DNA from 2 places in the Paenibacillus thiaminolyticus genome. Region 2 is predicted to be linked to the other one. Evidence: riboswitches for the same ligand, from Rfam matches in the RefSeq annotation. Region 2 holds a riboswitch; the other holds the start of a gene.
The links. A riboswitch is a leader RNA that binds a small molecule or an ion and turns the genes downstream of it on or off. The one in region 2 is predicted to bind glycine.

Region 1: linked by a shared signal. The riboswitch ahead of gcvH (glycine cleavage system protein GcvH) and the one ahead of FLT43_RS01500 (alanine/glycine:cation symporter family protein) in region 2 are both predicted to bind glycine.

What each region holds. Positions count from the first base shown of each region.
Region 1 is NZ_CP041405.1:6,441,570-6,457,120, reverse strand. Features, by position in the region: gene FLT43_RS30610 (S8 family serine peptidase) at 1-3,406, shown strand, start outside; gene FLT43_RS28410 (DUF2935 domain-containing protein) at 3,572-4,396, shown strand; gene FLT43_RS29555 (hypothetical protein) at 4,450-4,620, opposite strand; gene gcvH (glycine cleavage system protein GcvH) at 4,758-5,147, opposite strand; glycine riboswitch at 5,230-5,313, opposite strand; glycine riboswitch at 5,318-5,425, opposite strand; glycine riboswitch at 5,586-5,681, shown strand; glycine riboswitch at 5,685-5,795, shown strand; gene gcvT (glycine cleavage system aminomethyltransferase GcvT) at 5,885-7,009, shown strand; gene gcvPA (aminomethyl-transferring glycine dehydrogenase subunit GcvPA) at 7,006-8,364, shown strand; gene gcvPB (aminomethyl-transferring glycine dehydrogenase subunit GcvPB) at 8,361-9,818, shown strand; gene FLT43_RS28385 (PASTA domain-containing protein) at 9,941-11,572, opposite strand; gene FLT43_RS29550 (hypothetical protein) at 11,923-12,084, opposite strand; gene arcC (carbamate kinase) at 12,150-13,106, opposite strand; gene FLT43_RS28375 (GNAT family N-acetyltransferase) at 13,126-13,644, opposite strand; gene FLT43_RS28370 (ABC transporter substrate-binding protein) at 13,773-15,548, opposite strand.
Region 2 is NZ_CP041405.1:358,104-373,654, reverse strand. Features, by position in the region: gene FLT43_RS01530 (carbohydrate ABC transporter permease) at 1-778, opposite strand, end outside; gene FLT43_RS01525 (carbohydrate ABC transporter permease) at 778-1,668, opposite strand; gene FLT43_RS01520 (glycoside hydrolase family 3 protein) at 2,023-4,332, opposite strand; gene FLT43_RS01515 (beta-glucosidase family protein) at 4,338-6,638, opposite strand; gene FLT43_RS01510 (MFS transporter) at 6,631-7,926, opposite strand; gene FLT43_RS01505 (GH39 family glycosyl hydrolase) at 8,095-10,617, opposite strand; gene FLT43_RS29155 (hypothetical protein) at 10,940-11,092, opposite strand; gene FLT43_RS01500 (alanine/glycine:cation symporter family protein) at 11,560-12,900, opposite strand; glycine riboswitch at 13,050-13,148, opposite strand; gene FLT43_RS01495 (aldehyde dehydrogenase family protein) at 13,437-14,915, shown strand; gene FLT43_RS01490 (lytic polysaccharide monooxygenase) at 15,336-15,551, shown strand, end outside.

The DNA of each region.
Region 1 (15,551 bases), 530 kb from region 2:
GGCCATATCCGTTGCCGCCTCTTACCCGCCGGTCCTGACCCCCGTGTTTGAGGTCGGGGGCCTAAATAAGAAGTTTTTCTCGCAGCTAGCTACTTCATCCCCGGTACTGCCCGTTGATACACCGCTTGAAGCGGTCTATGCCGGATTTGGAAAGCCAGATGATTATAAAAACAAAGCAGTAAAGGGTAAACTTGTGGTCGTCTCCCGCGGCGACATCAGCTTCGGGGACAAATCGAGAAACGCCAAAAAAGCCGGAGCCGCCGCGCTCATCATTTTCAACAACGAAGCTGGCGAACTGGCCGCGACTCTTGGCGAAGGGGACGCCGATGAATTCGCTCCTACCTACACCATTTCGCAAGCCGACGGACTTATCTTGAAAAATTATATTGCGTCAGGCTCGGTAAAGAAGGTTGTCCGAACCGATGTCGAGGAGAAAGATATGCTCGGCTCCTTCAGCTCCCGCGGCCCTGCGCTGCCGGACTATACGATCAAGCCGGACATTGCCGCGCCGGGCGTTGGCATCTTGTCATCCGTGCCAGCCTGGGACGACAACTACGAGAATGCGTACGGAAGTTCGCAAGGCACGAGCATGGCTTCACCGCATATCGCGGGAGCTGCCGCATTGCTCGTGGAGTATTCCCGCAAGAATAACCTTGATCTGACTCCGGACGAGATCAAAACGCTCATGATGAATAATGCCGTAGATCTGAAGGATCGTACGGGGGAACTGTATAAACTGACGGAGCAAGGTGCAGGCCGGGTTGATCTGAAGCGCAGCGTCGAGGCTCCAGCAATCGCTTTGGTGCAAGAGACTGCGAACGTCGCGGTAAAAGATAAACCCGACGTACCGTTCGTGTATGAAACGGGCAGCCTCTCGTTCGGTCCTGCCTCCCCAGACACTTCGTTAACGAAGACGATCCAGCTGAAAAGAGTTGGCGACAGAGACCAGAACTACTCGATTCGGGTGGATTGGCCAGACGCTGGGGGAACATTAACACCTAGTGTGAACACCGTGAGCCCGGAGCAATCATTTGACGTAACATTACAGCTTCCGACGAAGGCCGATGGGAATTACGAGGGCCATGTCATTTTGACAGGCGACGGCGGCCACGAGATCAGACTTCCTGCGAGCGTGTATGTCGGCAAACAATTTGAGGTGCCCGCTATCGGGGAGATTGAGATTAGTCCCATGATATTTGCGCCGAAAGGGCATCCCGATCATAATACGACAAAGGTAAGCATCCAGGTCAACAAGAAAATCACCGATTTCAAATTAACTGTCCTGGATTTGAATGGCCAAGAAATCGGGGATGCGCACGTAAATACATCCGAACAAAACCCGGGCATTTTGCCTGTCGATTGGGACGGAAGTCTGGTTGGGGACAATTCCGTCACTCCGAAAGACGGTTTATATTATATGGTGCCTGTTGTTAAAGGCGAACATTTGGATAAACTGCGCACTCTTTTCCTGATCGATAGTACGCCTCCTCAAGTCAAGATTGATGAGCCGGTGATTCGGGTAGATAATCCGCAGGAACGCAAAGGAAAAATTACAGGGACTGTCTATGACTCAATTGTGGACTATGTGAATTCCCCAATTCAGGATCTCATAGAGATGAAGGCCGTCAACAAGGAGACAAATGAAGAATATGAGGTCACAATTAATTCATACGGTATCTTCACCATCGACATCCCGCATCTGAAGGACGGACTCAATCAAGTTGACATTTATGCATGGGATTACGTCAAGAACGGATATGAGACCCCGTCCCGGACAATTTCGTTTGACTTTGATCCAGATGCAGTCTATGCCAATGTGAAAACAGAGAAAAAACAAGCGTTTACCGGAGACGAGTTCAAGGTAGATATCGGCTTCTCTGTCACTGAAGCAGTATACTCAACATCTTATGCATTGGTTTATGATGCATCATTAACAGATGTTCGCGTCGAGCCTAGCGTTACTTTTGTAACCTATACCCAGAAGCACTATCCTGACGTGGAAATTGATTTTGATTACGAGACCATCGAACTTACCGATAAGTTGAAGGCTATCGTGGCGACAACCAGCATGCCTCCAACTGCGGCGTACTCGGGAGACGGCACCTTTGGCACCGTAGTTTTCTCCAGCAGTGATCCTGGAGCCTACAAGTTCTTGCTATTTAAATTGGAGCTTGAAAGTATTGATCCTGTAAAACTTGTATACGGAGCGCCGGACTGGATTGAGATAGTGGACGCACCGAAACCACCGGACCCAGATCCAGAACCTAAACCGGAACCAAAGCCGGAACCTGGCCCAAGCTCAGGCGGCTCGTCTTCCAGCAGCTCCTACTCCTCCACTCCATCGCAGCCGGCCGGGAAGACCTTGAAATCGGGTACCTTCACGGTAACCGAGAAGGATGGCAAGAAGCAGGGATTGCTGCTTGTATCTTCGACTGCGATTAGCTCGCAGTTGGACGACAAGGAAGCGACTGAAGTGAAGGTGGATATTTCGGATATCGCTTGGAATGATGTCAATCTGTCAGATATCCGGATTACCCGCGTGCTGGCGGAGAAGCTTACCGCTTCGGGCAAGGCACTGCTGCTGTCCGGGAAAGACTTTGAAGTGCTCATTCCAGCAGAGTCGCTCGTTGACTTTATCGGAAAAAATGGAGATCTGACCTTACGCCTGGCGCTGGCGCCGCTGACGGAAGGAGAGCAAGCGTCCGTACTGAGACAGGTCGCTTCGGGACTGACCGTCCAAGGGGAGAAGGAGACCGTAACGAAGCCGATCCGAATCGGTCTGAAATGGAGCTCCTCCGCCGTAAAGGATGCCCGCAAAGTAGGCGTCTACAGCAAGGATTCAAAGGAAGCGTGGACGTACTACGCGCCTGGCGTTCGCTGGGATAAGGACGGCGTCCGCTTCACTACGGCGTCGCTCGGAGCCTATACGGCGCAGGAATTCAACAAGACGTTCGAAGATATTCGTACGCATTGGTCCAAAGATAAGGTCGAGCTCGCAGCCGCTCACCAGTTGATCGAAGGCAAGGGCAGCCAGAATACGTTCAAGCCGAACGATCTGGTGACCCAAGCGGAATTCGCCTCGCTGCTCGATCGTCTTACCGGTTCCGGCAAGACCTGGAACGACCGTATTGCCGAGCCGGGTGCGCGTGACCCGCTGACACGCGAGAAAATGGTTGTCATGCTGGTGCAGGCGCTGCAGCTAAAGACCGATGACGCTCCGGCGCTCGGTTTTGCCGACCAGGCGAAGATCGGTGCCGATGCCCGCGCCGCCGTTGCGGTTGCGGTAAGCCGCGGCTATATTAAAGGCATGGGCGGCAACAAGTTCTCTCCAGAGGGAACATCAACCCGTGCCCAAGCAGCCACGGTGCTCGCCCTCGTGCTGCTCGATCTGCAATCGGAATCGTAATACCGGCCTGACAAGGCCATGACACAACCGCTGTCCCTTAGGGACAGCGGTTGTTGCATCTTGCGGCGGGCAGGGCAGTCGAGAAATGGCATGCGAGACAATCCGTTAAACATAAGATGACAATAGAACCGATTCTGCCTCCAACAACCGCAAAGGAGAGTGCATATGCATATTCATCAGCCCTTGGCCGCTCCGGTCGGATCGCTCTTGTTCGAGCACCGCTTCTGGCTGCAAATATTGGGAGATCATTCCCGCTTCATATTGGACGCCCTATCGCCACGGGAAACGGAAGACATTCGCCGGGCGAATCAATTTATACAACGGTTCGATCAGCTTCTGGACCAAGCCCGCCAAGCTTCCTCCGAGTCCCAAGCCCTGGCCATCGCTGCCGATGCGCATGCCGCAACGATGGAATTGAAGGATTTCAAGCTTGATCTGCTGCGCAGATCTCTGCTCCGCCAGGTGACCGTGCATCTTCCCCCAACCTTTTTCAACCATATGCTCAACGAGCTGCAAGAGTATGTTTATATTCTCGATGCCGTTCGGGCCGGGAAGGCGGTGCCTTTGTTCGATTCGCTTCATTATGATCTGGTATGGCTATCGGACGCTTCCGGCCATGCATCGGCCATCGCATCGAACCTGGATGCGGTGGAGAGGCGGCTGATCGAGAAGAGCCGCGAATTTGAGAAGCATTTCGATGATTATTACAAAAAAGCGGTCGAAATGGTCGGCTACTTGCGGACCCAGCTTCGCCGCTTCCCTGCGATGGAGCGGTTCCACCGCGATGTGAACTTGGAGATTAAGCTGTTCACGAAATTCCTGCTAGAGCTGGAGGAAATGGATCTAAGCGCGGAGACACTCGATGTCATCAGTCCGCTGATGCCGGATCATATGGCGCGGGAGGAATGCTACTATCTGATCAAATTGGCCCTCACCGGCGCTGTCCCTTCTCCGGAATGCGATCCAACCACGCCGCGGGTTCAAGGATAAAGCAACCCCCCAGTTCCAGGAACTGGGGGGACTTGCGGTGCTTGAGACACGCACTATTCGGACCGTTTCGTTTCCGCATCGGGTACGATTCGACACTGCTGAGCGCCTTCCAGATCGGCTCCGAACTCGGAATCTTGGCCCTCGACGTCCGGCATTCTGTTCAGCTTCGTCGTCTGTACTTCCGCCTTCGTCGCTTGGTCGCGGTTATGTTCTTGGTTGTTCATTCGGCAACTCTCCATTTCGCATATACTCATGTACACAGCTAGTATGCGAGAAGGAGCGCCGCTTTATTCATGGATGTTCCGTTATTCCCATGTTCATACATCCGCATCGGTCTGCAGCCGGGGTTGCGGGCGGCACCCTACTCGATATGCTTCCGGTAGCCCTCCGCATTGAGCAGATGCTTCATCGCTTCCTCCGGCTCGGCATCCAGCTCCACCTCGGCAAGCCAGCCGCCTTCATACGGTTCGCTGTTCACCTTCTCGGGGCTATCCTCCAGATCGGGATTGACCTTCGTTACCGTTCCCGAGACCGGGCAGTACAGCTCCGATACCGTCTTGACCGACTCGATCGATCCCATGCTGTCGCCCGCCGTTAAAGCGGTTCCAATCTCCGGGAACTCGATGAATACGATATCTCCCAACTCAGCTTGTGCGTGATCGGTAATCCCGATGCGCACGGTTCGCCCTTCGACGACGACAACCCATTCATGCTCCTCGCTGTACAACAGATTCTCTTTCACTTCGCTCATGTTCACGCTCATTCCTCTCTCATTATTATCGCAATTAGCCGGCACAGCAAAAAAAGACAGATCAAAGACTCATTCGCCTCTTCTCTGTCCCGGGTGCCTGAGAGTTTGCCCGGCTGCCCACGGCAGGCCGGTATTCCCCTTGGGCGGCAGTACGCTCTCTCCAGAGGTGCGTCGGACGACGGTGCTTCTACCTGAGAGATTCCTCCCCGACACGGCGGTTCGGCGGCTTGCTCCTTCGGTGCCGGGACTTGGAACCCGGTCTCTCCCGTTCGTCTTCATTCGCGGTATGTGATACTGTTCAAAATTTACATCTATAGCGTAGTTCAGCTTCCCCGCCATGTCAATATGAGAATCATTTTCGCAGAAGTTCGCAGAAATGGATTGACAATGTCAGGAAGGTTCGAGTAATAATGGAGGTATGACAATTGCACATTGCGAATGATGGTAAAGGGAGAGATTACTGCGAGACAGTAACGCCGAAGGAGTAAGCCCGCCACGGGTGAATCTCTCAGGCAAAAGGACGTTTACCGGACGCGCCTCTGGAGAGCATCCGCTTCAAGCGGGTCACCCAAGGGGAAACTTATGGGCCGGCTTCAGCAGACGGAAGCCGGAAGATCATGAGGTAACTCTCAGGTACACAGGACAGAGCGTAAGAAGGCATCCGCTGGAAGCGGAGCGGCCTTTTTTCGCCTGTCTTTTTTTTGAGTCCCATTCATTATCCATATCGAGGTGATGTCATGTCCACGTTACAACGCACGCCCCTATTTCCGAAGTATGCCGAATACCCTTCCGTCCGCTGCATCGATTTCGGCGGCTGGGAGCTCCCGGTGCAATTCAGCGGCATCCAGCGGGAGCATGAGGCCGTACGGCAGCAGGCCGGCCTGTTCGATGTGTCGCATATGGGCGAGCTATTCGTGAGCGGTCCTGCCGCATTCTCCTTTTTGCAGAAGATGACGACGAATGACTTGTCCAAGCTGGAGGACGGCAAGGCGCAGTACTCCCTGCTCTGCTATCCGCATGGAGGTGTCGTCGACGATCTGCTCGTCTACCGTCTTGCCGAAGATCACTATATGCTGGTCGTTAACGCATCCAATACGGACAAAGTTGTCCAATGGCTGCATGACCATGCAGAGGACGGCGTCCATATCGATAACGCGTCTTCCCGCACGGCCCTGCTGGCGCTGCAAGGACCGCAGGCGCTGTCCATTTTGACGCAGGCAACCGAAGCCCCTGTCAGCGGGTTGAAAGCGTTTCACTTCCTGTCCGATGCCCAGGTGTGCGGCGTTAAGGCTCTCGTCTCGCGCACAGGCTACACGGGCGAGGATGGGTTCGAGCTCTATATCTCGGCTGACGACGCGACCCATCTATGGACGGAGCTGCTGCGAATCGGCGAACCGTTCGGGCTCGTTCCGGTAGGCCTGGGGGCCAGAGATACGCTTCGCTTCGAAGCGAAGCTGCCGCTATACGGCCAGGAGCTGTCCGAGCAGATTACGCCGCTGGAGGCCGGGCTTGGCTGGTGCGTGAAGCTGAATAAAGGGGAGTTCATCGGCAGAGAGGCACTCGCCAAGCAGAAGGAAGAAGGCGTTCCCCGGCGATTGGCCGGGATCGAATTGATCGATCGCGGCATCCCGCGGACCCACTATCCCGTCTATGCAGGCGATAAGCTAATCGGCGAAGTGACGTCCGGCACGCAATCCCCTACCTTGAAGCGCAATCTCGGCCTGGCGCTGATTGAATCGCCATACGCCGAATTGGATACCGAACTGGAAATCGAGATTCGCGGCAAGCGGCTTAAGGCCCGCGTCGTCGCCGCTCCATTCTATCAACGCCCTACTACAACCAAGGGAGGTTCGCCTTCATGACCAAGACACATCGCTATATCCCGATGACCGGGCAGGACGAGCGGGACATGCTCGCCGCGATCGGCGCGGCATCGATCGAGGAGCTGTTCCGCGACATTCCGGAAGCGGTTCGTTACAAGGGACGGCTTCCGATTTCCGAAGCGCTGGACGAAGCGGCCCTGCTGCGCCATATGCAGGAGCTGGCCGGCCGCAACGCCAACCTTGATCAGTATGCGAGCTTCCTTGGCGCCGGCATCTATGACCATCATATTCCGGTCGTCATCAATCACGTTATCTCCCGTTCCGAGTTCTATACCGCTTATACGCCATATCAGCCGGAAATTAGCCAGGGAGAGCTGCAGGCCATATTCGAGTTCCAATCCTATATATGCGAACTGACGGGCATGAAGGTGGCCAATGCGAGCATGTATGACGGGGCGACCGCGCTCGCGGAAGCCGGGGTGCTGGCAAGCGCGGTCACGAAGCGCAAGCGGGTCGTCGTCTCGCGCACCGTGCATCCGGAAGCCCGGCAGATCCTGCATACGAGCGCCCGCGGGCTCGGTCTGGAGATTGTGGAGGCGCCCGATGCGAACGGAGTAACCGACCTGGAGAAGCTGGAGGCGCTCATAACGGACGACACGGCTGCGGTCATTGTCCAGTCACCTAACTTCTTCGGCTGCATCGAGGACGTGAAGGCCATCGAACCGATGATTCACGGGCGCAAAGGATTGCTTATTATGAGCGCCAATCCGCTGTCGCTCGGCCTGCTGGAGAGCCCGGGACAGCTGGGCGCCGACGTCGTCGTCGGAGATGCCCAGCCGTTCGGCATCGCCTCCTCGCTGGGCGGTCCGACCTGCGGATACTTCGCCGTATCCGAGCCGCTGATGCGCCGCATCCCTGGCCGGATTGTCGGCCAGACCAAGGATCTGGACGGCAAGCGGGGCTTCGTGCTGACGCTGCAAGCCCGCGAGCAGCATATCCGCCGCGAGAAGGCGACATCCAATATTTGCTCGAACCAGGCGCTGCTGGCCTTGAGCGCTTCCGTCTATTTGTCTGTCATGGGCAAATCCGGCATCCGCGAGATCGCGAATCTGAACGTCCAAAAAGCGCATTACGCTGCAGATCGGATCGCGCAATCGAAGGCTATGTCCCTGCCGTTCACCTCGCCGTTCTTCAATGAATTCCTGGTGAAGCTGCCGGAAGGCGTCTGTCCGGCCGCCTTGAACGCCGCCTTGATGAAGGAAGGGTTCATCGGGGGCCTGGATGTATCCCGTTACTATCCGGATCTGGCGGGCCATATGCTTGTCGCTGTGACGGAACGCCGGACCAAGGCGGAAATCGATCAATTTGCCGAACGATTGGAGGGTGCTGTATGAAACCGGAGAAAAAGCTGATCTTCGAGCTGAGCAAGCCGGGGCGGACTGCATATTCATTGCCTGAATGCGATGTTCCGCAGCGGGGTATCGAAGAATTGATACCTGCGGGCATGCTTCGCCAGCAGCCGGCGGAATTGCCGGAAGTGTATGAAGTCGATGTCATCCGCCATTACACCGAGCTGTCGCGCCGGAACTTCGGCATCGACAACGGCTTCTACCCGCTCGGTTCCTGCACGATGAAGTATAATCCGAAGATTAACGAAGATGTCGCCCGCTTGGCGGGCTTCGCGAAGATTCACCCGTATCAGCCGAGTGAGAGCATTCAAGGCGCGCTGGAAATGCTGTACACCCTCCAGCAGGACCTTGCCGAACTCACGGGGATGGACGAGGTGACGCTTCAGCCTGCTGCAGGCGCCCACGGGGAATGGACGGGCCTCATGATGATCCGGGCCTACCATGAGAGCAAGGGCGAGACCCGCACCAAGGTTATCGTTCCCGACTCGTCGCATGGGACGAACCCGGCGAGCGCGACGGCCGCTGGCCTCGATACGATTACGATCCCTTCGGATGAACGAGGACTCGTAGATCTCGAAGCTCTGCGGGCGGCCGTCGGTCCGGATACGGCTGCTCTCATGCTCACCAATCCGAGCACGCTCGGCTTGTTCGAGGAGCACATCCTGGAGATTGCCGATATTGTGCACGAAGCCGGCGGCCTGCTCTACTATGACGGCGCGAATTCCAACGCCATTATGGGCATCACCCGCCCGGGAGATATGGGCTTCGACGTTGTGCATTTGAATCTGCACAAGACGATGAGCACGCCGCATGGCGGCGGCGGTCCCGGAGCCGGCCCGGTCGGCGTCAAGAGCATCCTGGCGCCATACTTGCCGAAGCCGCTCATCGTGAAGAAGAAGGATGGCAGCTTCGGATTCGAAGAAGAACGGCCGACCTCGATTGGAAGGGTCAAAGCATACCTTGGCAACTTCGGCATTCTCGTCCGCGCGTACACCTATATGCGCACGTACGGGCCGGACGGACTTCGCCGCGTATCCGAATGCGCGGTGCTGAACGCGAACTACATGATGCATCGGCTGGCGCCGTATTTCGAAGTGCCGTATCCGGGCGTATGCAAGCATGAATTCGTCATCTCCGGCAGCGGCTTGAAGCAATATGGCGTGCGCACGCTGGACGTCGCCAAGCGGCTGCTCGACTTCGGGTTCCATCCGCCAACCATCTACTTCCCGCTCAATGTCGAGGAATGCATGATGATCGAGCCGACGGAGACCGAGAGCAAGGAGACGCTCGACACCTTTATCGACACGATGATTCAGATTGCGAAGGAAGCGGAAGAACAGCCGGATCTGCTGCTCAATGCGCCGCATCACACTGATGTGAGAAGGCTTGACGAGACGCTGGCCGCCCGCAAGCCGGTCTTGAATTGCGCTTGCAATTAACGAAGAAGAAGCCCTTCGCCCCTGCGCTTGAATGGCGCGCCTGGGGCGAGGGCTTCTGTTCTTATAGAGACAGCAAAGGAGAACTGCCTCATCGATAGGCAGTTCTCCCTCTTTTCCGCAGCTTATTGCTGTTCCCGGCTAATATAGAAGGTGACTCGTTCGCCCTTCTTAATCGCTGCGCCTGCTTCCGGCTCCTGCTTGAAGATCTGGCCAGCGGGCTGCTCCTCGCTGTTCTCCTTGAAATACGACCAGCGTAGACCCGCAGCCTTCACTTGCTCTTCCGCCTCTTCCAGCGTCAGACCAATCAAGCTCGGAACCTGCACTTCTCCTTCACCCGTCTGTCCCGCTTCAGCAGGAGGCGTCTCCGTCCCCGGATTCGCCGGATCCGTCGGCGTTCCCGTGTCTGGCATCCCTGTTCCCGGCGGAGTCGTTCCTGGATCTGTCGTTCCAGGCCCCGAAGGCACCGTACCGGGATCGGTTGTGCCCGGCTGCTGCGTATTATCCGGCTGGGTTGGGGTTGTCGTCCCCGGATTCGTATCCGGCTGCTGTGACCCTTGGCCGGCACTGCTGCCGCTATCCGTGTTCGAGCTTGAAGAGCCTCCGTTCGAGCCGGCAGGTGTATCCGGTTCAACAACGGAACCATTATCGCCGCCATCCGGAACAATAGTATCATTATCGGCATTATCGCCGCTGCCGTCCTGCTGTTCCCCCGCGGTATCAGAGTCGGCTCCTTGCGTCGTTCCCGGTTCGGTCACTGCGGCCGTCTCATTGTCTTTGGAGAGCGAATTCGCCCAGATGACGGCTCCGCCCAGGACTGCGAAAAAGACGCACACACAGGCAACGATAAGCAGCATCTTGCTTCCGTTGAAGGAAGCGGCCTCCTTGCGTTCGTATTCATCATCATCCTCTTCTTCGGCCAGTTCCTCATCCGCTTCCACATCATAGGGTTCGGATTCGGCAAGAGGACGCCGGGGCGACAATTCCTCACGCGGAGGAGCTGCCGTGAATACGGGCGTCGCCACGTCGCGGCTTGCCTGCATCGGCACCTCCGGCACCTCCGGCACCTCCGGCTGCTCCATAATCTCCCGGAGCCCGACCATGAAGGTGAACAGCGACGCATCTCCCGCGTGCACCTTCCTCATCAGCTTCAGAGCCAAATCTCTCTGCGCTTCATTCAAGTCCTTCAACGCGCCATATAAGCGAGTCTCGACAACATCGAACTGCGAAGGGACATGCGGATGAAGCGTACACAGCTGATACAGCAGCCGGTACAAGGCGGTGGTGCCGTGCTCCCCTTCCTCCGCCTGGGTCCAGTAGTTCATAATAATCAGTTGATTGTCCGCCGTCACCCACACATTATCAATCGTAACCGGGAATCGGCTGACCCCTTCCTCCAGCGCTTCCTGAATGCTGGTGCCCAGTTCGTAGATCATGGTCAGCACCTTCTCCGAGCTCAAGGCGTGCCGCTGCGCATACTTGACTAACGGCATGCCGCTGTACGCCATAAAGACAACGTAGAAGTCCTCTCCGGACATGCCTGCATTCAGCATATGGAAAAATCGATTATTGGAAAAATGCGATACATTCCCGAATGCGGTGCGGTACTCGTCTGCACGGCCCGAATCGGTATTTTCTACAACATAAATAAATACGTCGCGCTGCAAAGACATATCAACGGCTTCATAGAGAATGCCGCCGCCCAAGTGAAAGATGACGGAATTCAGCTGATAACGTTCTGCTATGTAAGTGCTCATACAGTAACTCCTTTGTCCATGGTAAGAGGCGTTGTGCCCCCTTGTGTCATTATGAGGCATCGGCCGCCGTTTTGCAAAGCTCCCCTATATTAGACGGCCAGATATATCGTTCGGTTGCGCCCCCAAGCAAATCTAGTAAAACAAAATATACCCAATATTCTATTACGGTTTTCAGTATAGCATAGTTCCACAGAAGTCCGTTATCGAACCAGGTTGCTATTATTTTCCATGGAGTTACTTTCGTTCACCGTGTCCATTTTCTAATAACCGCTTCGGCTTTCTTCTATATATAAATAAGAGCCGCCCGGCATGCTCTTCGGCATCGCAGGGAGGCTCAAGGGTCCGGCTCATTAACCTTCGTTGTCGTCGCCGGTCCGATCTAGAATGAGATTGGTAACGGAAGTCGAGTCGCCGCGTTCAATTTCTTCCGGAGTCGCTTTTTCTTTCAAATTATCCAGCTCCATGCCGGGCGCGAAGGCCTGACCGGATTGCTTCTTCTGCTTATTGGTCATCAATGGACATCCCTTTCACCGTAGGCTCCCCTTATTGTTCCTGTCAAGCCCGGTATCTATGTAACCTATCGAGAATCACTCGGCGCTTCGGCGGTCTCCGGAACGAACCGCGTGCCTGCCAGGCCGGCCAGTGCGAGATCGGCCTGATCGAGCGAACAAATAATCGCGGTTCCTCCCTGTGCGGCGAAGGACGCCGCAGCCTCCACCTTCGGTCGCATACTGCCCTGACTGAAGTGACCCTCTTCCATGTATTCAACCGCAGAAGATGGGGTCAGGCTGGCCAGGGGCCGCTGATCCGGACGGCCATAGTCGGCATAGACGTGCTCGACGTCAGTCAGAATAAGCAGCACATCGGCTTGAATCTCGCGTGCGAGCCTGCAGCTGCTGAAATCTTTGTCGATCACGGCCTCTATCCCAGCATAGATGCCGTCTTTCTGCCGCACAACGGGAATCCCTCCTCCGCCGCAAGCAATGACAATCTGGTTCAATTCGAGCAGTTGCCTTACGACGTCTGCTTCCACAATCGCTTGAGGGCGCGGAGACGGGACGACACGCCGCCAGCCCCGGTTCGCATCCGGCTTCAACTGCCAGCCTTTCTCGCTCATAAGCCGCTTCGCTTCCTCCTCCGTGTAGAAGCTGCCGATCGGCTTGCTCGGATTGCCGAAGGCCGGATCGTCAGGCGACACCTCCACTCTCGTAATCAAGCTGACGACCGATCGGCCGCTCCCGCCGCTTGCCAGTTCATTGCGCAATAATTGTTGAATCATGAAGCCGATGAAGCCTTGGCTTTGGGCCGTGCATACATCGAGAGGCAGCGGAGGCACAACCGCCTGCGCTTCTTCCTGCTGGCGCAGGAGATTGCCGACCTGCGGTCCATTGCCATGCGTGATGACGAGCCGATGCCCTCGCTCGACCAGTCGGGCCAAGACGGTGCAGCTGCGCTGCACATTCGCCAGTTGGTTCGCGTAGGTGGCCTCCTGCTTCGGCTGCAGGATGGCATTGCCGCCCAATGCCGCGAGAATCGTAAGTTGTTCTGCCGGTCTATGTAGAGTCAGACGAATCCGCTCCTTCCGTGATCGATAGAGACGACGCTGTAAACGATTGTACTATCTTATTTGGCTCTTCGTGCTCCGTATATTGATTACCCGTATAGCCCGCAATTACCTTTCGCCAGAACGATTGGGCCGGAACATTCCTTTTAATCTGTGTCACGATCCAACGCCCCGGATAAGCATCGAATAAGGAACACGCCGCGGCGCTCCCGATTCCGTGGCTGCGGTACTTCCTCATCACAAAAAACTCGCTCATCACATGGAGTGGCGCGCCCCTGTTATCCTCCACGCTGACGAGAGCGAATCCGGCCAATCCATCATTCGTCTCGATGAAATAAGGATGGTGACCCGAGCCAGGCTCCCAATACCGTTCCAGATCCGGGTACTCTCCATACCGTCCGTTCGGCAGCACATCCGCATCATTATATGCGGAAAAATCATAAAAATAATACTGCATGAGTTGGCGAAGCACGGTTTCTTCTTCCGCCCGAACTCTTCTCAGCTTCATAGCGTCTCCCTTCTTCCAACAGCAGGTTATCATAGAATCATAGGATAAGTGGCAAATTTTATCAAGACCATTTCCTGTCACAAAAAAACCTCCCCCGTTCCTGACGGGAGAGGGTCGGCAACCATGGATTACTGAATCATCAATGCATCTACACCATAAGAGAAGTTGCGGTATGGGCTCATATCCAGTCCTGTAAAGCGCACATTATTTCCCCACATATCGCGCCGCTGGTACATAAAAATGTATGGCAAGTCTTCATTGATTTCTTGGTACAATTCTTTGTAAATCGATTTTCGTTCCTCGATATCGAGCGTTTTTCCGCCTTTATCGAACAATTCATCGACTTTTTTGTTGGAGTAACCGATTTCGTTCCAGGATCCTCCGGTAATAAAGTTATTTTGTGCCCCTTGTGGATCTGGATCGAGGCCCCAAGCCATGAACAGCATATCGAAATCGCCCTTCTTCTGCTTCTCTACGACGGCGTTGAAGTCCATTTGCTCGGCAACGAATTCGATGCCCAGTTCCTTGTAGTTCGCTTGTGCTACCGGAATAATCGCTTCATTCACCACGTTCGGCGAGGTAGCCGCGAAGTTGATCTTGAATTTTTCGCCGTCTTTTTCGCGTATGCCGTCCGAGCCAACCTTCCAGCCCGCCTCTTCAAGCATTTGCTTCGCTTTTTCCAGATCGAACTCGTACTTGTTCACTTCATCAGTATACGCCCAGGATAGCTTCGATTGCGGCACATTGATGACCTCGGCATAGCCTTGGTATACGGCTTCCACAATTTGCTCGCGATCAAGCCCGATCGCCAATGCCTGGCGCACCTTCACATCCTGGAACTTCGCCCGGTTGTGGTTGAAGGCGATGTAACCGTAACCATTGGTCGGGAACAAGGAAATATCCAGGAAGCCCATCGATTGGAGCAGCTCGAAGTTGTCAAGGTTCGCGGAGATGAAGTCCATATCCGTTTCCCCGGTCTGCAGCAGTTGGGCGTTCGTCTCGTCCGTCGTAAACTTGTAGATCAGCTTCGGAATCTTTGGCGCGCCTTTGAAGTAGTTCTCATTCGCGACAAAGGATACATCCTGGCCGGCCTGGAACTTATCCAGCTGGTATGGACCGTTGCCAAGCGGCTTTGTGAACAGGTCGTTCATATAGCTCAAATTGCCTTGCTTGTAATCTTTTCCGTAATAGGCTTTGGAGAGAATGCCTGTCGCGCCGATAGAGGACTGCGCCAGGGCGCTTGGTTCAATCGTTGTGAATTCAATGGTGAGAGGATCGATAACCTTGATGCCTTCAATGGAGGTTGCTTTGCCGTCGTAGTATTCTTTGCCGCCTTTGATTTTACCCTCTCGAATGATGTCCATGGGACCGTCGTATGACTTGTCATGCAGAACGGTAATCGTAAAGGCGACATCTTCCGCAGTTAGCGGCGAACCGTCGCTGAACTTCAAGCCTTCCTTCAGCTTGTACGTATGAGCCAAATAATCCGGTGAGACTTCATACTTCTCGGCCAGCACCGGAGCATACGTCCCGTCCTTCTGCACTTCCAACATCCCCTTGAACAACGTGTTCATGACGTATTTGTCATAGGCTGTCTCCGCGTAAAGTGGATGGAAAATTCCGGCTGGCGCGGACATGCCGATGATGAGAGTGTCTGTCCGGGACGTAGCAGTCGCCGGCGACTTGCCCGGATCGGAAGCCTTTACAATCCCTTCGTTGACGAACCCGGACTCCTCCGGTTCGGACACCTTGTCTCCATCATCCTTCTTCTCCGGCTCATTGCCCTGCTGCTCTTGAGCAGGTTCTTTGGCCGGTTCCACGGCATCGCCGCCACCGCTGCATGCCGACAGCACTAGCGTAAGTGACATCAGCAAGCATAGAAAAATAACCCAACTTTTCTTCACTGC
Region 2 (15,551 bases):
TGTAAGGAGCAATTCGGAACTTGGACGACATCATCGCCGCCAGACCGACCGGCAAAGTGAATTTATCTTGCGAGCTCAAGTACAAGACCGGGCCCAACAGATCGTTCCATGTCCATATGAATGTGAAGATGGCAACGGTAGCCAAGGCCGGGCCGGACAGCGGCAGCGCGATGTTCCAGAACATCCGAAATTCGCCGCAGCCGTCGATTTTACCGGAATCATATAATTCATTCGGCAGCGACATGAAAAACTGTCTCAGCAAAAAGATCTGATAAGCGGAACCGAAAAACGTCGGTACGGTGAGCGGCAAAAACGTATTCATCCACCCCAGCTTGGAAAAGAGCAAAAATTGCGGTATCATGACGGCCGGATAAGGCAGCATCATCGTCGAAATCATCAGCATGAACATCAGCTTTTTGCCTCTGGCCCGGAATCGGGAAAACCCGTAGGCCACCAGCGAGGAAGACAGAACCGTGCCGAACACCGAGAATGCGGCAATGATGAGACTGTTCTTGTATAAAATCCCGAACTTGATCTCGTTGTCGGTGAACAGCGTCTTGAAATTATCCCAAGCAAACGTCTGCGGAATAATGGTTGGCGGAAACTGAAGCATTTCCTTCGATGTTTTCAATGCCGTCGACACCATGAACACCAGCGGGAACAGCATCGTCACCGTAATGGCAATCAATAATAGGAAGGCGAACATTTGTCCCGGGGTCATTCTTTTCTTGCGATCCCCGCTAAGCTTCGGATTCGTATCCATCGCACTGCCGCTCATTACTCCCGCCCTCCTTCATAGTAGACAAACCGGTTCGATGATTGCATAATGATGACCGTAATGATGAGAATCGCAAGCAGCAGCAGCCAGGCCATCGCCGACGCATATCCGAGCCGGAAGTCTTTGAACGCGCTTACATAGACGTTATAGACATAGAACCGGGTGGAATAATTCGGGCCGCCTTGGGTCATAACATAAGCTTGGGTAAAGACCTGGAACGATTCAATGACCGACATAATCAACTGGAATAAAAATACCGGTGAAATCATCGGGAACGTAACATTCCAGAACGTTGTCCAGCGGCCTGCGCCATCCAGCTTCGCCGCTTCCAGCAGGCTGCTCGGAACGCCCTGCAAGCCGGCCAGGAATATGATCATCCCCGCGCCTACGCCCCAGAACGTCATAATGATTAACGCCCAGATGGCAAAGTTCTCATCGAGGAACCATGCCGGTCCTTTCACCCCGAACCAGGACAGAATATAGTTGAACACACCAACCTCCGGATTGAAAATCCAGAACCAGAGCAGCGACATCGACACGCCGGAGACCATGCTCGGGAAATACATCGCAGTGCGGAAAAATCCGCGCGCCGGGATCTTCATATTAATCAGCATCGCGAAAATCAACGATAAAAATAGCCCTAACGGAACGCTAATCAAGGTGTACTTCAGCGTGACGGCAATCGATTTATAGAACAATTCATCCTCGAACAGTTCTTTGTAATTATCGAGACCGATAAAATGCGGACTGCTGATAATGTCATAATCGGTGAAGCTGTAATACAGTGATGCCAGAATCGGGTATAGCGCAAAAACGATAAATCCAATCAGCCACGGCGAAATAAATAAGTAAAAATACATATTGTCGCGCTTGGACTCAGATAGCTTCATCCTCACAACCCCTCCCCCTTTTTATGCAGTCAGCAGTGCTTCCCAAGCCCCATTAAATTAAATCGCTTTAACTTTAATGCAAAACAGCCCTCTTCTCCGCGGTCTCATTCTCCTGCCCAGTATGGGCCTTAGCTATCGGCAACGCATCAATGAATACGCTTACGAACCTCTCTCCTAAAAGTTAAAGGGCTTTAACTTTGTGGCCCGCGAATGAATATGAGTTAATAATATCCAGTTCCGTTCGATTTGGCAATACCTTTTTTTGTACGGTCTGTCCACATCTGGATTCGGATGCAGAAAGGCCGGGCCACATCGCGTGGCACGGCCTTCTCCCCTCACTCGTTGCTTGTCAGATCATTCACTGCGATCTTTTTTGTATTTCTCTGTCCGGCTGTCCTGTATCACGCCGCTCCAATTGAGCCCGAACCCGAAATCATACCGATGGTTCTCCGAATCGGCATGACACTCCATGTCATGAGCGGCATCCTCCAGCTGCGCTTCCACGGTCTCCATATTGGCGGGCATCTGCATCGGCAAAAGTCCGGATGGCACCGAGGCTCCGGTCAGCACATCGAGGATGGCCTGATCTTGGACGCCGAAGTGAGCGAGGATTCCGTCTGCCGCAGTCTCGAATTCAGCGACGACTGCCGGGGTGGACAGCAAGAGGGAGACGATGACCGGCTTGCCCTTCATCCGCTCCGCCGTATCCAGCAGGGCGTCCAGATCAGCTTCGTTATGGGTCGTCACCGTTTTGCCGTAGTAGGAACGGTTCTGCGCATCTCCTTCCCGGACATCCCTGGCCAGGCTCTGCTTGCGCGCCTGCACTGCCGTATAGGGCTTATACTGCAAGCTGATCGGCACATACCCGTTCCCGCCATTGTCCGCATCTTCCTGGCTAAATCCCGTCCCCGACTTCGGACTGCGCATGCAGACGAGCGCGAAATCGGCCTCATCCGGATTATCCGTCACCTTGAAATAATTTGCGGCAATCTCCAGATTAAGGGGATATTCGAGCGTCTCCGGCGTCGGATTGCCGAACCAATCCTTCCCTGGCGGCGTGTACCGCTGCGGAATATAGACCGTGCTGCCAGGCTTGAGCGGCAGGACTCCGCTCTTGTTCTTGAGCATCACGATCGACTTGAGCTGCGCTTCATAACCGGCCTGCATGTAGTTGGGGTTCCCGACAACCCGCGCGCTCGCCTCGGCGTCCAGATACGGGTTCTCGAAGAGACCGAGACGGAACATATTGGCCAGCAGCCGCACCGCAGACTGCTCGAACCGCTTCCGCATGGCCTCCTCGCCAAGCTCCGCCACGCCCATGCGGTATGCTTCCAGCACGGGTTGGACCTCGTTGTTGCCGCCGAATTGATCGACGCCGGCCATCATAAGCTTGTAATGCCGCTCGGCGACGGACAACTCCTCGACGCCCCACGGCTTACCCGACAGGAAGCTGTCCTTGCCGCCCGATTCATCGGCGGTAATCAGCCAGTCCGTGCAGACGACGCCATCATACCCGTATTGCCCCCGCAGCAGATCACGGATGAGATAGGTGTTATATGAATTGCCGACATTCTCCCCGTTAACGGTATCCTGATCGGTGGATATCGTGTAGTACGGCATGACCGCGGAGGCCATCTTCGTAGGTCCGTCAAGCCGGAAGGCTCCCTCCGTGAACGGCTTCAGATGCTCCTCGAAGTTGTTCCCCGGGTAGACCGCGTATTTCCCGCACGCATAATGCGCATCCCGTCCGCCTTCGCCAGAGCCGCCTCCCGGCCAGTGCTTCACCATCGCATTGACGCTGTCATATCCCCAGCCGTCCGCGATCTCGGCGTCGTCCGCCGAGCTCTGGAAGCCGTCGATATAGGCGCGCCCCATATCCGTCGCCAGACGCGAGTCTTCGCCGAAGGTACCGTTGAACCGGAACCAGCGCGGGTCGGTCGCGATATCAATCTGCGGCGACAAGGCCGTGGCGATGCCAAGCGCCCGGTATTCCTTGGCCGCGATCTCGCCGAACCGGCGCACCAGCTCCGGGTCGAAGGCAGCCGCCAGGCCAAGCGGCTCGGGCCACATCGAGATGGCGCCTCCTGCCCCGGCATTGAACTCGGAGCTGGAATCAGAGCTGTGCCGCGGGTCGGAGCTATTGTTGGCCGGAATGCCCAAGCCCGTGCCTTCCGCGAAGGCCTGCACCGCATTGCTCCATCGGGCCGCCGTCTCGGGGCTCTCCACCGAGGTGACCAGAATATGCCGCACATGATCCTCCGTCAGGAACTTGATCTGCTCATCCGTCAGATCCCACGGCTTCGCGCCGCTCTCTTCATAGGGTTTGCCGTCATAGGTGCTCGCGAACCAGCCGCCGCTTGCCGCCGGAATGGCTTGATGCCGGCTGTACAGCATCAAGCCCGCGATTTGCTCAATCGACATCTTGGAAGCGAGGTCCTTCGCCCGCTCCTCCGCGGGCAGCCGCCAATCTTCGTATTTATCCAGGGTTCCACTCCGATTCAAATCCTTGAAATAGAATCCGTCCTGCTCCAATATCGAGACGCCTGACGCCTTGGAATATCCGAGCGTCGGCCCTTGCTTATTGTGTACATACGCAATGGTTTCTTCTTGCCGTGCGACCGTTGTCTTTTTCTGTGTCACGTCTCCAATCCCTCCGCTATCCATTCTCTTTACTTCAATCCCAAGGCTTCATTCAGCCGCTCAATCAGCTGCTCCAGCTCGGCTTCTGTCATACCGCTGCCCATCATGCCCGACAAGGAGCGAAGCCCGTCATATTTTTTCCACTCCGCGACGGCTTCGAACAGCTGCGCCAGGCCGCTGTCATCCATGCTCTCCGCGAACATCGCCCCCATTTGCTTCACGCTCTCCAAGCTGTCGTTCATCGCTTGCTCGGCGAGCTGAGCCGTGGCCGGAATCGCCAGCAGCTCATGGAAGCGCGTAGTGCGGGTCACCTTCGCGAACGGAACCGCTGTCGAATGAACGTCTAGCGCTGCCGTCAGCGGCGTATCCGCCGAGGAAGGGCCGACCAGAATCTCATAGGTTCCGCTCTCGGCGAACCAGTCGTGAATATCGGTATTAAAATAGGCAAAGGAGCGTTTGTCCAGAGTGAAGCTGACCGCTGCCGCTTCGCCGGCTTCCAGGCTGATCTTGGCAAATCCCTTCAGCTCCTTCACCGGTCTAACCACGCTGCTGCCGGCATGCTTCACATAGAGCTGCACGACTTCCTTCCCTGCGCGGCTGCCCGTATTGCGCACCGTAACGGTTACGGTAGCCGTGTCCGTATCCTTCATGCTTGACTTGTCGATTTGAATTTGTTCATAAGCGAACGTCGTATAGCTGAGACCGTGCCCGAACGGGAACAGCGGCGTTTCTTTCTTCGTCTCATAGTAGCGGTAACCGACAAATATCCCTTCCCCGTAAAATACTTCTTTTTTCCCGCCCGGGAAGTTAAGATAGGATGGCGTTTGCTCCAGCGAGACAGGGAACGTTTCCGCCAGCTTCCCGCTCGGATTGACATCGCCGTAGAGCACGTCCGCCGCCGCGCTGCCTGCCGCTTGCCCGCCCAAGTAGCCCTCGAGCACCGCCTTCACCTTGGGCAGCCATGGCATCGCCACCGGCGATCCGTTGGACAGGACGACAACCGTATTCGGCTGCACGGCCGCTACGCGCTCGATTAAAGCGCAATGCGACGCCGGCATGTCGAGATGGGTCCGGTCCAGTCCCTCCGATTCGAAGGCATCCGGCAGACCGGCAAAGATAACGGCGATATCCACGCTCGCGGCCAGCTCTGCCGCTTCCGCGATGAGAGCTTCATCGATCGCGTCCTCCTCGAGCCGATAGCCGGGAGCGAAGGCGACCTCCCCTTCCGCCGTCTCCTTCATGAATTCGAGCGCGGTGTCCATCCGCGTCGGCACAATATGCGAGCTGCCGCCGCCCTGGTAGCGAGGCTGCGCCGCGAAGGCGCCGATCACCGCGACGGATTGCTTTTTATCCAGCGGAAGGAGGCCGCCATCGTTTTTAAGCAAGACCATGCATTCCGCCGCCGCCCGCCGCGCCAAGACATGATGCGCTTCCTTGTCGTAGGTGAAGCCCGGTTTCTTATTGTCATAGGCATGGAAAATAACAGTTAGCAGACGCTCCACCGCCTGATCCAGGACCGCTTCATCCAGCTCGCCCGATCGCACCGCATCGACGATCAATTGGTCGTGATCCGGTCCGGCATAAGGCATTTCCAGCTCAAGCCCTGCCTTCAATCCCTTCACCCGTTCGTTAATCGCGCCCCAGTCCGTCATCACGAAGCCTTCATGCTTCCAAGCTTCCTTCAGCACGTCCGTCAGCAGCTGCGAGTGCTCGGAGCAGAACTCGCCGTTCACCTGGTTGTAGGCGCACATGACGGTCCACGCCTTCCCGTCCATAACCGGACCTTCGAAGCTGCGCAAGTAGATTTCATGCAATGACCGCTCGTCGACGACCGCATTGATGGAATTGCGCAGCGTTTCCTGATTGTTGACCGCGAAGTGCTTGACCGAAGTGCCGACACCCTGCCCTTGCACTCCACGCACATGATGGGCGCCCATTTCCGAAGACAGATACGGATCCTCCGAGAAATATTCGAAATTGCGGCCGCACAGCGGAGAACGCTTAATGTTCACCGCGGGGCCAAGCAGAATCTGAACATCCTCCGCCTGGCATTCTTCCCCGAGGGCAGCCCCCACTTCCTCGATAAGCTCCCGATCCCATGAGGACGCGAGACCGGCACCGCTCGGAAAGCATGTCGCCGGAACGGTCTTGCTCGACATATCGGCCGGATTCGCTTGCTTGCGAAGCCCGTGCGGGCCGTCGGTCATGACGATGGAGGGGATGCCCACCCGCTCGACCGCCTTCGTCTGCCACATATTCAGTCCCGAGCACAGACTTGCTTTTTCTTCCAGTGTCATTTCTTTTATGATGTCTTTCACTTGCCTACTCATGCGATAATCCTCCCGTTCGCGGTAATGAAATGTCTTTGTTCTTCTGTCCGATTTCCGGCAAAGGCTTGACGGCCACCATGCCCAGCACGACGCAGAGCGCCAACACGATATAGAAGAACGTCCAGCCGCCGATGCCGAGCAGCAGCGGAGCGATCGCCGGCACGATCGATTGCGGCAGCGCATTGGCGACGTTCATCAGGCCGAAGTCTTTGGCGGCATCCTCCTTCCGCGGAAGAATCCGGGCCACCAATGCCATATCGACAGCGCTGAAGCAGCCGAAGCCCAAGCCGATGATGGCGGACGCTACAATAAATGCCGTATATTGAGGCACAAAGCCAAACAGCAAGATACCCAGCACCATAATGAACGCCGAACCATATAAGAATGGCTTCTGCTTCTTGAATTTGTCGGACAGGATGCCGCCTAAAATACTCGTTACCGCCGACGCAAGCAAGCAAACAATGTTAAGGGTGCCGACGCTATTCGTCGCTTGACTCTCTGTATAGCCCATCCGGTTCACCAGCATGACCGTCAAGTACAGCGTGCTGCAATATCCCATCATCAGCAGGAACTTCGAGACGAGTGCCCAGGTGAATTCCGGGAACTTTCTTGGGCTCGGATAGATTTTGCTGATTTTCTCGCCGACCGACAGCTTCTGCTGCCCGGTCTTCACAATCTCTACCTTGCCGTCGCGAATCACAAATAAACTGACAACCGGACCCGCGATGCCGATGATCGCAATCACCATCCATTTCATGTCCGAGGAGGCGGAGTTCATCAGCATCATCAGCACCATACCGATGCATACGGCCGCCGGCAAGACGAGCCCGACCATACCGGATATCGTTCCCTGTCTCTCCTCCATGACCTGATCCGGGATAAGCGCCGTATAAGCCGCCATGCCGAAGTTGAAGAACAGCTGCGCAATCGCCCAGCCGATCAGGATTTGCCATATTTCCGTGGCCATCCCCACCCACAGCAGCGCAGCGCATCCAACCAGCGGGCCGAGGAATATCCATGTCCGTCTTCGTCCGAAAGAGATGTTCGTCCGGTCGCTGATCGCGCCCCCGAGCGGGTTCCCGATCAGGGCGAAAAATGCGCCGACGCCGGCGACTAAGCCGTACGAAGCGGTGTAGCCATTCGGATCGACCTCAATCATTTTGAAGGTGAGCAGCAGTATTGCCGGAGTCATGAGCCCGAGCATCATGCAGCCATAACCGAAGATGATGCCGAACGTCAACCGGCCCAGCGGAGTTCGGACTTGCCCTTTTATCATTGGTTCAGCCATCGTAAGTTCCTCCTAAGAGAGAATTGAAAACGTTTGCAAATACATTATAAAAAAAAGCCCCTGTTCCGAGACAGGCGGCTATTTATAGTCTTCTGTAGTTATTTTTAACGTCTTTTTTACAAACGCTTTCATGGAATCGTGATCCGAGATTAAAAAGTGACTCAATCGTCAATACACCGGGATCAGCTCCATCAGCTGCACCCCGTGAGGCTCCAGCACCGATACATAGGTTCTGCGGTCTTCTTCCAGATCGACATACTGGACATGCATCCGGGGGCCGGAATTCGCCTTCAGGTAAGCGATATCCTCGGCAGCCAGCGGCTCGGGCGCTCCCATCTCCACCCAGCGGTCATAGCTGCTCCCGTGCTTGCGGCCGATCGTATAGGTGACCACCCGGTAGGCGCCGGGGCGGATTCCTTTTAGCTCGACCTGCATTTTTACCGTTTTTTCATCCTTGAACCCGTTATACCGGTTCGTGGCATTGATGAAGGACGTATCCCCCATCGCATACAGGTCGTCGAAATGACAGTAATTGAAGGTCAGGATCTGATACCCCCCGCGGCCGGCGGTCGCGATGAAGCGATCTCCGCGGGCAAGGAGACGATCTCCGAGCTTGGCGAGCAGCTCGTACGCAACGAACGCGGCCTTCGGAATGCCGTGCTGGGCGATCAGTCCGAGTCCTCCGTGATACAGATGGGCCGAGGCGGCGGTCTCCTCGATATTGTCGCTCAGCACCCAGTAGCCGAAGCCGCTGATGCTGTCCAGATTATCGATAATGTTTTTGGCGAGATAGGCCGCCTTATATACGGTGTCATTCGTTAATTCCCGATGGTACGCGGTCGAATTCCATTCCGTGAGAACCAACTCTTTGCCGGACAACCCTTGCTCGGCGAGCAGCTCCATCTCATGCGCCAGCATATCCCGCAAAAAATCCGGATTCGGGGAAATCCCGATGAACTCCTCCAAAATTCGGCGGTACGGCTGCAGCGGCAGCGGATCCCCCGATTCTGAATAGAGCATGCCCTCCATATTTTCATGCGGATAGAAGTGCAGCGGAATAAAGTCCGGCAAGCACTGATTGCGGCGGCAGAACGCAAAAAATTCGTCATTCAGCCGTTGCAAACGAATGGTAATGATGCGGCCGGGCGCGCCGATGCGCAGCCGCTCCGATACGCCCTTCAAGGTCTGATAGGTCCGCAGATACAGCTCCATATATTCCGTCAACGTTCCCGGCCAGAACGTCTTCAGCTCTGGCTCATTCCAAAATTCGAACTTCCAGGTCTCCACTTCCTCCGCCCCGTAACGGTTCAGGCAGTGGCGAAGGAACCGGTCCACCAGCAGGCACCACCGGTCGATCGATTTCGGCTTGCTGACGCAGCTTGCCTTGTAGAACACCTTCTTGCCCGGATCGTCCGCCAGCAAGGAGGGCATGAAGCCCAGCTCCACGAACGGCTTCAGACCGACGGAGAGCAGGAAATCGAACAACTGGTCCACGAACCGGAAATTAAACCGGGGCTGTCCCGCCTCGTCCTCGTCATATACCATCATTGCATCGTCGAAGATGCCGTGGAACCGCAAATAGCGGAAGGGGCATATCCGCTGAACATGGCGCAACTGGTCCTGAACATCGGCATGCAAGCCTTCCTTCGCTTTGCCGATCGTGATCAACTGCTTCCACGTATGCCGAATCGGCTCGCCCGGGACGGACAGATCCACTTCAGAGGCGGTCTCTTCCACCTCGCGAATATCATCGGCCATGCCAACGGATTGGCTGCGCTGCAAATACTGGTTGATGATGCCCAGCGCGCTGGTCTGATTGAACGCCAAATAGTTGTCAGAAGACTTTTCCTTGTGATCCGTTGGCGGCCGGTATTGCTTGCGATACTCGTTGGGCGTCATATGATACTTTGCTTTGAAGGCGGCGTAAAAAGACTTGGCATTCGGAAACCCGTGGTTCATGGCCAGGTCTGCGATCGGCGCGTCGGCATACCGCAACAGATCCTCAACGGTGTTTTTCAAGCGGATGCTGGTCAGATAAGCCTGGAAGTTCAGGCCGATGTTCTCGCTGAAAAATTTGGACAAATACGGCACGGACAAATATTCCCGCTCGGCGATCGCCTGCAGCGTGATCGGCTCCTGATAATACTCGTCGATAAAGGTAATGATGCGCAGCATCCGATCCATATACTTCTCATTCATTACGCCTTCGATCGCGGGCCGCTTGAATTGCTTCAGGAGGATCGAAAAGACGCTCAGCATGCGCGCCTGCATGTCGAGCTCATAGCCCTCCCCCTTCTTGTGCTTCAACTGCACCATCTCCGCCAGGCATTGGCGGATGCGGTCCAACGCCAGCTTCTCTTCCTTGCCGGCCTCCCCCGAATAACATGCGAAATTGATGGCTTCGACGCCGTTCACGTGATCCTTCATATACTTGGACGGGATAAGAAACGTCGCAATGATATTGACGTCCAGCCCAATGACTTCGTGAACATGGCCTTGATTGATCAGCAGCACGTCCCCTTCGGACAAGGCATATTTCCGCTGATTCACCGTCGCTTCCAAGGTACCCCGAAGCACAAAGATGATTTCCATGCTGTTATGCCAGTGATTAGGCACGTAGTTCACGCTGTGCAGCGATACATCGAATGGCAATGCCTCGTCCGTTTCCACGAATTCATAAATCGGATTCACCGGGATATCCTCCATTAGTACGATTTCTAGCGGTTGCGTCTATCTATATACCTACATTCTATATGAAGTCGGGAGGAAAGGAAAAACTTAATCGTGCCCGCCCCTTCGTTCGTCTGCACAGCAAGCTGGATTGGCTTCCGTACCTTTGACTGGATACACAACCAACTGGATGTCCTTCCGCCCATTCGTCATCTCTTCCGCCTATGCGGTAGAACTCTGAGCCATCTGTCCATCCACCCCACCAAAGCTGTATTTCCTTCATCCCATATGTTCATTTTATACCACCAAAGCTGCGTTACTCCGTCCCATCCGTTCATCCGCTCTACCAAAGCTGTATATCTCCCTCCACTCTGTTCATCCGCTCCACCAAAGCTGCAATCTCTCCCTCCACTCTGTTCATCTGCTCCACCAAAGCTGCAATCTCTCCCTCCACTCTGTTCATCTGCTCCACCAAAGCTGCAATCTCTCCCTCCACTCAGTTCATCCGCTCTACCAAAGCTGCAATCTCTCCCTCCACTCTGTTCATCTACTCCACCAAAGCTGCATATCTCCCTCCACTCTGTTCATCTGCTCTACCAAAGCTGCAATAATGCAGGAATTTCAATGACACGAGTATACGAAAAAAGGAATGCTGCAAAACTACATCAATTACCTGCACTTCGGTACGGATAGAGGTCAAAAGGAGCGAAATGATGCAGTTTTGCAGGATTTACTCGGAATTTCGCTTCTTGTGTCTCAAAATGATGCTCCTGTGCAGCAATTTCATGTGACCTGACCTGAACTGCCCTGAGCTATCGTGATCTACCTTGACCGGCCTTGCCCTGGCCTACCGTGACCTGCCATGCCCTCCCCCCACATAGCAAAAAAAGCCGAACAACAGGTTCGGCTAGTCTTGCTAGTTCTGCCATTCCGGGTTCCGGGCATTGCCTGCCTGAACGCGCCTCACTGCTTCATATGCCGCAAATAAAGACGGGTCTCTGCCACGACCACGCCGGACAATCCCAACAGTGCGACCAAGTTCGGGAGAGCCATCAGCCCGTTCACGATGTCCGAGAGCAGATAGATCGCATGCAGCTTGATGAACGCGCCTGCCGCGACCATGGCGATGAACACAATGCGGTAAGGCAAGATCGCCCGCACGCCGAATAAATAGACAATACAGCGCTCGCCGTAATAGTTCCACCCCAGAATCGTCGTAAAAGCAAATAACATAAGACATATCGTCAGAATGATAGACCCGAAAGGCATCGCGGCATCGAACGCCGCTTGCGTCATGGCCGCACCTTCCGCCATACCGTTCCACGCCCCGGTCACAATCAGCGTCAGGCCGGTCAGCGTACAAATGATAATCGTGTCAATGAACGTACCGGTCATCGATACAAGTCCCTGCTCCGCGGGCCATTTCACCTTGGCCGCCGCCGCCGCGATCGGAGCGCTGCCGAGCCCGGATTCATTCGAAAACACCCCTCTCGCGATGCCGTTCCGAATGGCCATCATGACGGTCGCTCCGAGGAAGCCGCCGCCCGCCGCAGCCGGGCTGAAGGCGCTCTGGAAAACAAGCGACAGCGCGTTCGGAATCTTGTCGGCGAAAGTGATCAGAACGATGACGCTGGCTACGACATAGATGATAGCCATCGCAGGCACGACTTTGGTGGTCACCCTAGCAATGCTCTTGAGACCGCCAATCGTCACTAGAGCTATCGCGAGGGTCACCACTCCTGCGGTTACCGCTACAGGAATCCCCAGGCTGGTCTGGCTGGATGATACGATCGCATTCACCTGCGGAAGAGTGCCGATGCCTAATAAGGCTACCAATACCCCGCTCACCGCGAAATAGATCGCAAGCGGTTTGAACTTCGCACCCAAGCCTTGTTCGATATAGTACATCGGGCCGCCCGACACTTGCCCGTTCTCGTCGATTTTCCGGAATTTCACGGCCAACAAGCCTTCCGCATACTTCGTCGCCATGCCAAAAAATGCGGCCAGCCACATCCAAAACAGCGCGCCCGGCCCGCCTATCTGAATCGCGGTGGCGACGCCGACAATATTCCCCGTTCCGATCGTGGCCGCCAGGGCGGTAGCCAGCGCGCCGAAGCTCGTGACGTCGCCTTTGCCTTCGTTTTTCGCAGTGAATATGAGCTTGAGCGCCAGCGGCAGGCGAAGCACCTGCAGCAGCCCGAGCCGAATCGTTAGAAAAATACCGGTCCCCACTAATAAGATGAGGAGCGGCGGCCCCCACACAAATTGATTCACCCGATCCAGCCATACTTCCAACCAATGCATTACAATTCCCCTCTTCATATTAAAATCAATGTCTGACGACATAAAAAAGAGCCAAATCGATAGATTTGACTCCGGGGGACATTTTTGCAGAACAGCAAAAAGAATGATATGTGAATGCAATCACAATACCAGCATAAAGATGCCTGACATCTGCAATCCCTGTCCTTTTACCTGAGAGTTTTAACGCGCTTCTTGCTGCGTCTTGCCCCTTCGGTGCTCCGCGATGGAGTCTCTCCAGAGTCCTGTCCGTATACGGTCCTGCTTATCCAATTCGCTTACGAACGATAACAAGCGCCTGAGAGCTTTGCCCCTTCGGCCAGGTTGATCCTGTCTCCCGTATACTTCATCCAGTTATGAAGTTGTTCATCCATTATAGAGAACCATCTCAGATTCCGCAAGGATCTATTTTATGGAAAAAGAACCGCACCTGCTTTCTCCCGCTCACAACGGGCATGATTCGTCCTCCTGGAGAATACATATCTTGTGAGAGCCTGCAATCATTGTCAATGAATATTCTCACGAAGGAGTGATTATGCTTGTCATCGTTCCAAATCAGTCCGAAGGTTGAAGCTTTTTTGCAAGGCACGAAGAAGCTGTTCATCAATGGAGAGTGGGTCGAATCCGTCCAGAACAACGTCTTTTCATCGATCAATCCGGCTACGGGAGAAGTGCTCGCGGTCGTGTCGGAAGCGCGTGAGGAGGATGTGGACCGGGCGGTCAAGGCAGCGCGCCATGCATTCGATCATGGCAAATGGTCCACCATGAGCGCGGCGGCTCGCAGCCGCCTCATCTATAAGCTGGCCGATCTCATCGAGGCGAACAAGCAAGAGCTTGCTGAGCTGGAGACGCTGGATAACGGCAAGCCGCTGCGGGAGACGAAGGCGGCTGATCTTCCGCTCACGATCGAGCATTTCCGTTATTATGCCGGCTGGGCTACGAAAATCGTCGGACAAACCATTCCTACGGCAGGCAACTTCCTTACCTATACGAGACATGAAGCGGTCGGAGTGGTCGGCCAGATCATTCCGTGGAACTTCCCGCTGCTGATGGCGGCCTGGAAGCTCGGCGCCGCCCTCGCTACCGGCTGCACCATCGTCCTGAAGCCGGCGGAGCAGACGCCGCTGTCCGCCCTCTACCTGGCCCAATTGACCCAGGAAGCCGGGTTCCCGCCTGGCGTCATCAATGTCATCCCCGGCTTCGGCGAGACGGCGGGCGCGCCGCTCGTCCAGCATCCGCAAGTCGACAAGATCGCCTTCACCGGCTCGACGGTTGTCGGGAAATCGATTATGCGCGAAGCCGCAGATACGGTCAAAAAAGTAACGCTTGAGCTCGGCGGCAAATCGCCTAACATCATCCTCCCGGACGCCGATCTGTCCCGGGCGGTGCCCGGCGCGCTGCGGGGCATCACCTTCAATCAGGGGCAGGTGTGCTCGGCAGGCTCGCGGCTCTACGTGCAAAAGAAATTATATGATAACGTCGTGGCAGACCTGGCGTCGGAGGCGAAGCGGATCCGGGTAGGAAGCGGCCTCGATCCGGATACGGAGATGGGCCCGCTCGTCTCGTCCGAGCAGCATGACATCGTGAAGCGCTATATCGAGGCGGGGAAAGCGGCCGGCGCAGAGCTGGTTGCCGGCGGCAAAGTGCCTGGCGGACAGGGCTACTTCGTCGAACCGACGATATTCGCGCATGTCGATCCGAAGATGACGATCGCCTGCGAAGAGATCTTCGGGCCTGTCGTGGCGGCGATGCCGTACGATACGCTCGATGATTTGATTGAGCAGGCCAACCAATCCGATTACGGCTTGGCTGCGGGAGTATGGACGCAAAATCTGAAGCAAGCCCACTATCTGGCAAGCAAGCTGAAAGCGGGCACGGTCTGGGTGAACTGCTACAACGCCTTCGACGCGGCCGCTCCGTTCGGCGGCTACAAGCAATCGGGCCTTGGACGGGAGATGGGCTCCTATGCGCTCGACAACTATACCGAAGTGAAGACGGTGTGGGTGAACCTGAACTAGGACAGCAGTGACTAGATTACGCCGGACGGCGCTAGCCGCATCCGGACCGAAGCCGTGTACAACGGGATTCGGCAAGACGTCAAGCCGCGCGGCTTGGCGTCTTTTTGCCATTGTTCTCTCCCGTCTGTTCCCTGCCAAGGCGCAGCAGCCGTTCTTCATAATTTTTCTATTTTTCATTAATAAGACATAAACCGCTTGAATAAAAATACATATCGAATCCGTATTCCCCGATCATACATCCGCGCGCGGCGAAGTTAAAGCGTATATCTCGATGCCCGTGCGGAGGTCTATTGTCCTCATCCGGTATAAGCTCAGCTTGAGTTCTTATACACATCCATTCCAATCGCAAGGAGGAAAATGAAGTTGGCAAATCGTTATGTACCCCATCCATTGTTCCGGAGATGGCTGCTATCCAGCGGCATGGCGCTCGCCCTCATGTTCGTCATGATCGTCTTCTCCGGCAAGGCGCTTGCCCACGGCTACATTGATTCCCCAAGCAGCCGCGCCGACCTGTGCGCCAAGGGCGTCAACAAAAAATGCGGGTTCATCATCTACGAACCGCAAAGCCTGGAAGCGCACAAGGGCTTCCCTGCCGCCGGTCCGGCCGACGGCAAGATCGCAAGTGCGAATGGAGCT